DNA from 2 places in the Streptomyces lancefieldiae genome. Region 1 is predicted to be linked to the other one. Evidence: riboswitches for the same ligand, from Rfam matches in the RefSeq annotation. Region 1 holds a riboswitch; the other holds the start of a gene.
What was found. A riboswitch is a leader RNA that binds a small molecule or an ion and turns the genes downstream of it on or off. The one in region 1 is predicted to bind glycine.

Region 1 (3,399 bases):
AGTGGGTGAGTTCGACGCCGACGAACAGGGCCGGGTCGGCGGTCTCGACGGCGGCGAGGCAGCGACGGGCGGTGCGGACCACGCCGACGGCGGCGAACTCGGCGGAGGCCGCGGCCAGGAAGTCCACCGGGTCGTCCTGCCAGTCCGGCTCGAAGAGGCGGACCCGGCCGCCGGAGGCGGGCCCGTCCAGCGGGGTGCGGCCGGTCCGGCACAGCTCGGCCACGGCCGGCGGCGGCAGCGGGATGCCGACCACGCCGTCGGGGTTCACGGCGATGCCGATCTGCGGGGGCAGGCCGCGGGCGAACTCCGCGGCGGGGGCGACGGTGTACGCCATGTGGGGGCCGGTGACCTGGCGGAGCTGTTCCTCGGAGCTGAAGACCGGCACGTAGGCCTGGCCGTCGATCTCCAGCGAGGGCAGGTCGAGGGGGCCGCTGTGCGGGCCGCCGCCGTTCGGCAGCGGTATCCACAGGAAGCTGCGGCCGAGCACCTCGACGATCCGGCCGCCGGCGCCCGGCACGCCCAGGGAGGCGGACAGCACCTCCTCCAGCTCGTTGCCGGGCCATCCGCCGTGCGGGTGGGGGTGCGCCTGTGCCGGGAAGTCCATCTGCCTACCGCCTGCCTGGTGCCACTGCTGTGGCTGGACAGGCTAACCCGTTCGGCCCCGCGGCCCTACGCACCGTCACCCCGTGAAGGCGATCCGGCGCAGCGTGTCCGCCGCCGCCCGGTCCAGGAGGATCGCCGAGACGCAGCCACCGGGCAGCGTGCCCTCGGCGACGGAGCGCAGCAGTCGGGTGTTGGCCGAGCGGTGCCGCAGGAACGCGTACCGGGAGACGCCCCGGCCGCGCTCGCGCTGGCCGGCCAGGGCCTCGCCGGGGTCGACGTCGAGCAGCAGCAGGTGCAGGGTGCCGTCGCGGCGGCGGGCCTCGCGGGCCAGCCAGGCGCGCACCCAGGCCTGGGTGCCGCAGTCGTGCACGACGACGCCCTCGCCGGAGCGCAGGGCGCGGCGCAGTCCGGCGTAGTGGGCGAGGCGGACGAGGGGGCGGTAGAGCGCGTACGGCAGGAAGCGCGGCATGCGGCGGTCCCAGCGGTCCCGGGTGTCCTGGGAGTCGATGCGCGGGCCGCGCACGGTCCGCTTCATCAGCGTGGACTTGCCGCTGCCGGGCAGGCCGGTGATCACCACCACGTCGCGGGGGCCGAAGAGCAGGGCGTGCGGGCTGCGGCCGTCCCGGTCCCGCAGGTCGCGAACGACGGGTGCGGTCGGTGCGGCGCATGCTTCCGGTGCCGGGACGACGGGCTGCTTGGGCAGCGCGAGACCCGAGGTGGTGGCGTACGCCGTGGTCCTGTTCACCGTGATCGTCCTCCCCTGGGGCGGTTCACGAGTTCCCATCCCCGTCGAGTGTAAAGAGAAGGTAATACGCGGGTCTCGTGTTTTGGTGCGCTTACTGCCACAGGCCGGTCACAACGGCGGTGCTACTGTGGCGGCGCCAACTGCATACCGGCCGTTTGAATCCGCGCGGGAGAGTCCCCGGCTGTCGTCGGGGCGCCGAAGGAGCAAGTCCCTCCCTTGAATCTCTCAGGCCCCGTTACCGCGCGGGCGAGGCACATCTGAAAAGCGGGCCGCCGCTCGACGGCTGCCCCACCCAAGGTGCAAGTCCCGACCGCCGTACTCCGGTGGTCGTGGCGAACCTCTCAGGTTCCGATGACAGATGGGGAGGACCGCCCTCGCCCGTCCTGTTCCCTGGGAGACGACCGACCGATGAGCAGTACAGAACTCCGCCGTACCGCGCTGGATGCCACGCACCGCGCGCTGGGCGCGACGATGACCGACTTCGCCGGCTGGGACATGCCCCTGCGCTACGGCTCCGAACGCGACGAGCACGTGGCCGTGCGCACCCGGGCCGGTCTCTTCGACCTCTCGCACATGGGTGAGATCACGGTCACCGGCCCGCAGGCCGCGGCCCTGCTCGACCACGCGCTGGTCGGCAACATCGGGAGCGTGAAGCCGGGCCGGGCCCGCTACACCATGATCTGCCGCGAGGACGGCGGCATCCTGGACGACCTGATCGTCTACCGGCTGGGCGAGGCCGAGTACATGGTCGTCGCCAACGCCTCCAACGCCCAGGTCGTGCTCGACGCGCTGACCGAGCGCGCCGCAGGCTTCGACGCCGAGGTCCGCGACGACCGCGACGCCTACGCGCTGCTCGCCGTGCAGGGCCCCGAGTCCCCCGGGATCCTCAGGAGCCTCACCGACGCCGACCTGGACGGCCTGAAGTACTACGCGGGCCTGCCCGGCACCGTGGCCGGCGTCCCGGCGCTCGTCGCGCGCACCGGTTACACCGGCGAGGACGGCTTCGAGCTGTTCGTGAGGCCCGAGCACGCCGTGGAGCTGTGGCAGGCGCTGACCCGGGCGGGCGAGGGCGTCGGGCTGGTCCCGTGCGGTCTGTCCTGCCGGGACACGCTCCGCCTGGAGGCCGGCATGCCGCTGTACGGGCACGAGCTGACGACCGGGCTGACGCCCTTCGACGCCGGGCTCGGCCGGGTGGTGAAGTTCGAGAAGGAGGGCGACTTCGTGGGGCGGGCCGCCCTCCAGGAGGCCGCTTCCCGGGCCGAGGCGAACCCGCCCCGTGTCCTGGTCGGCCTGGTCGCCGAGGGCCGCCGGGTCCCGCGCGCCGGGTACGCGGTCGTCGCCGGCGGCGAGGTGGTCGGCGAGGTCACCTCCGGCGCGCCGTCCCCGACGCTGGGCAAGCCGATCGCCATGGCGTACGTCGACGCGGCGCACGCGGCCGTGGGCACGCCGGGGGTCGGCGTGGACATCCGGGGCACCCACGAGCCGTACGAGGTCGTGGCCCTGCCGTTCTACAAGCGCCAGAAGTAGGCACCGGGCGTCGCGGAGCGCCTGCCGTTCCGCGCGCCTCCTCGCCGTCACCAGCGGTTTCAGCAGTCCCCCGTTCCTCTCCCCCCGTTCACCAGCACTCTCGCGCGTACAGGAGAATCCAGGCCATGAGCAACCCCCAGCAGCTGCGCTACAGCAAGGAGCACGAGTGGCTGTCGGACGCCGAGGACGGCGTCTCGACGGTCGGCATCACGGAGCACGCGGCCAACGCGCTCGGTGACGTCGTCTTCGTCCAGCTCCCCGAGGTCGGCGCCACCGTGTCCGCGGGCGAGACCTGCGGCGAACTGGAGTCGACCAAGTCGGTCTCCGACCTGTACTCCCCCGTCTCCGGCGAGGTCACCGAGGTCAACGAGGACGTCGTCAACGACCCGTCGCTGGTGAACTCCGCGCCCTTCGAGGGCGGCTGGCTGTTCAAGGTGCGGGTGGGCGAGGAGCCGGGCGACCTGCTCTCCGCCGCCGAGTACACCGCATTCGCCGGCGCCTGAGGAGTCACGGACGCATGTCGC
Region 2 (3,399 bases), on a different contig from region 1:
GAGGGGATGAGGCAGACCGTGCGCTGCTCGTCGCCGTTGGCCCGGTGGTAGCCGCGTACCGCGAGCAGGCCGGCGAACTCGCCCTGCGACCCGGCGTTCGGCTGGAGCGAGACCTTGTCGTACCCGGTGACCTCGGCCAGCCGCTCCTCCAGCTCGCGGATGAGGGTGAGGTAGCCCTGCGCCTGCTCGGCGGGCGCGAAGGGGTGCAGCTGCCCGAACTCGGACCAGGTGACCGGCTCCATCTCGGTGGTCGCGTTGAGCTTCATGGTGCAGGAGCCCAGCGGGATCATGCCGCGGTCCAGCGCGTAGTCGCGGTCGGCGAGGCGGCGCAGGTAGCGCAGCATCGCGGTCTCGGACCGGTGCCGGTGGAAGACGGGGTGGGTCAGGAAGCCGTCCGTGCGCAGCAGCGCCTCGGGCAGCGTCTCCTCGGTGACCGCGTCCAGCGCCTCGATGTCGCCCTCGACTCCGAAGGCGTTCCACACCCCGCCCACCTGGGCGCGCGTGGTGGTCTCGTCGCAGGCGAACGACACGTGGTCGGCGTCCACGAGCCGCAGGTTGATGCCGTTCTCGCGGGCGGCGCCCACGACCTCGGCGGCCCGGCCCGGCACCCTAGCGGTGACGGTGTCGAAGTAGGAACCGTGCACGATCTCCACGCCGCCGGCGGCGAGACCCGCGGCGGTGACCGACGCGTACCGGTGCGTGCGCCGCGCGATGGCCCGCAGTCCCTCGGGCCCGTGGTACACGGCGTACATGCCGGCCATGACGGCGAGCAGCACCTGCGCGGTGCAGATGTTGCTGGTGGCCTTCTCCCGGCGGATGTGCTGCTCACGGGTCTGTAGCGCGAGGCGGTAGGCCTTGTTGCCGTCGGCGTCCACGGAGACGCCCACCAGGCGGCCGGGCAGGCTGCGCGCGAACTTCTCGTGCACGGCCATGTAGCCGGCGTGCGGGCCGCCGAAGCCCATCGGCACGCCGAAGCGCTGGGTGGTGCCGACGGCGATGTCCGCGCCCAGCTCGCCGGGCGAGGTGAGCAGCGTGAGGGCGAGCAGGTCGGCGGCGACGGTGACGAGCGCGCCGAGTTCGTGCGCCCGGTCGATGACCGGCTTGATGTCGCGTACGGCACCGGAGGCGCCCGGGTACTGGATCAGGATGCCGTTGATCTCCCGCTCGGCGACCTCGGCAGGGATGCCGTCGCTCAGGTCGGCGACGACGACCTCGACGCCGGTCGGCTCGGCGCGGGTCCGGATCACGGCGATGGTCTGCGGCAGGGCGTCCGCGTCGACCAGGAAGAGGCCCTTCTTGTTCTTGCCCATGCGCCGGGACAGGGCCATCGCCTCGGCGGCGGCGGTGCCCTCGTCGAGCAGCGAGGCGCCGGAGGTGGGCAGGCCGGTGAGGTCGGCCACCATGGTCTGGAAGTTCAGCAGCGCCTCGAGACGCCCCTGGGAGATCTCCGGCTGGTACGGCGTGTACGCGGTGTACCAGGCCGGGTTCTCCATGACGTTGCGCAGGATGACCGGCGGGGTGAAGGTGCCGTAGTAGCCGAGGCCGATCATGGAGTCGAGGACCTGGTTGCGGTCGGCCAGCGAGCGCAGCTCGGCCAGCACCTCGGCCTCGGACCGCGCGCCCGGCAGGTCCAGCGAGTCGGCGTTCTTGATCACGTCGGGCACCGCGGCGGCCGTCAGTTCGTCGAGTGAACCGTAGCCGACCTGCGCGAGCATCTTGGCCCGGGCCTCGGGGTCGGGGCCGATGTGGCGCTGCTCGAAGGGGGTTGCCTGTTCGAGCTCGGAGAGCGGCGTGCGATGGGCGGTCATTGCGGAGGCCTCCTGGTCTGACACGACCTGCGAGGGGCACCACGGCGCGGGTACCCGGACGGCCTCCCCCTCTGTCATCTCGACCTGAGAGCTTCACCGGGCCGCCCGAGAGCTGCCGGCTTTCACCGTCGGTGAGAGCGGAAGCCGTCGACACCCGCCCTGCTTTCCAGAGTGACCTCGTCCGTGCGGTACGTGGGCCTGAGAGATTCCGGGGAGGATTTGCTCCTTCGGCGCCTCCGATGGTGTCTGGAGGACTCTCCCGCACGGGGTCAGCAGCCGCTGCCAGCCTACCAGCGAGGTCGCCGCACGACGTTCGAGTGGCCGACCGGCCATATCTGCTCTTTTGTAGTACTTACGGATGAGTCAGCGGCTGGTGTGCGACCCCAGTGCGACCAAGTGGAGGGCCCGTGCGTACTGACATCGACCCGCGCAATCTGATCGGCCGCAAGGCGTTCGACCGCAACGGCACCCGGATCGGCACCGTCGACGAGGTCTACCTCGACGACGCCACCGGCGTCCCCGAGTGGGCGGCCATACGTACCGGCCTCTTCAGCAGGGACGCCTTCGTACCGCTGGAGCCCAGCGAGCTGGTCGACGGCACCCTGCGCGTGCCCTTCGACCGAGCCCTGATCAAGGAGGCCCCCGACTTCGGCGTCGGCCGCCACCTCTCGCCGGAACAGGAACTCCAGCTCTACGACCACTACGGTCTCGACGTGGCCGCCCCTCCCCCGGTCCCCGACCACGACTTCGGGAAGCTGGCGGGCAAGGGCAACGAGGAGAGCTGACGCACGGTCCCGCGACCTGATCCCGCCGGACGGCCCCTCAGCCGGTCGCCAGGTGCGCCGGGCCCGCCGGGCCGCCCGCCTCGGTGCCGGGAGCCGATCCCGCCTCCCCGGTCGTGGGATCCCCGGCCGTGGGCTCGGCGTCCTCGGGTCTTCGCGGCACCGGCCGGACCAGCGGCAGCGGGTCCGCCGGCGACAGGTCCGGGTCATCCACCGGAAAGGTCCGTACCCGGCCCCTCTCCGAGTACGGCGTCTCGAACCGCACGGTGACCCGCCCCAGCCCACTGCCCTGCACCCACCCGTGCCCGTACTCCGCGTGCCGCACGTCGTGACCCGACGGCCACCGGCGTTCGGCGGGCACCTGGCGGTGCTCCTCGGCGGACTCGGCGTCGGGCTCCTCGGCGACTTCGCCGGCCCGGTCCCCGGCCGCCTGCGCGAACAGGTCCTCCTGCGTGTAGTCGGCGAGCCCGCTGACGCCGACCCCGAGCAGCCGCACGCCGCCCGTGGTGTCCACCGAGTCCAGCAGCCGGGCCGCGGCCTCCCGTACCACCGCCAGGTCGTCCGTGGGCCCACGCAGCGTCTCGGAGCGCGTCAGCGTGGAGAAGTCGTACCGCCGCACCTTGAGCACGATGGTCCGCCCGGACAGCCCCGATCCGCGCAGCCGCCGCACGCACCGGTCGGCCAGCCTCCGCACCTCCGAGCCGACCCGCACCCGGTCGTGGATGTCCACGTCGTACGTGTCCTCGACCGACACCGACTTGGTCTCCCGCTCCGCCACCACGGGCCGCTCGTCACGGGCCAGGGCCATG

Region 2: another riboswitch for glycine. It lies ahead of gcvP (aminomethyl-transferring glycine dehydrogenase); the one in region 1 lies ahead of gcvT (glycine cleavage system aminomethyltransferase GcvT).

What each region holds. Positions count from the first base shown of each region.
Region 1 is NZ_JAVRFH010000003.1:34,197-37,595, reverse strand. Features, by position in the region: gene RM812_RS03900 (enhanced serine sensitivity protein SseB) at 1-604, opposite strand, end outside; gene RM812_RS03895 (AAA family ATPase) at 680-1,348, opposite strand; glycine riboswitch at 1,505-1,599, shown strand; glycine riboswitch at 1,600-1,716, shown strand; gene gcvT (glycine cleavage system aminomethyltransferase GcvT) at 1,757-2,875, shown strand; gene gcvH (glycine cleavage system protein GcvH) at 3,001-3,378, shown strand; gene glyA (serine hydroxymethyltransferase) at 3,393-3,399, shown strand, end outside.
Region 2 is NZ_JAVRFH010000078.1:7,073-10,471, forward strand. Features, by position in the region: gene gcvP (aminomethyl-transferring glycine dehydrogenase) at 1-1,808, opposite strand, end outside; glycine riboswitch at 1,985-2,080, opposite strand; gene RM812_RS37655 (PRC-barrel domain-containing protein) at 2,216-2,593, shown strand; gene RM812_RS37660 (DNA polymerase IV) at 2,631-3,399, opposite strand, start outside.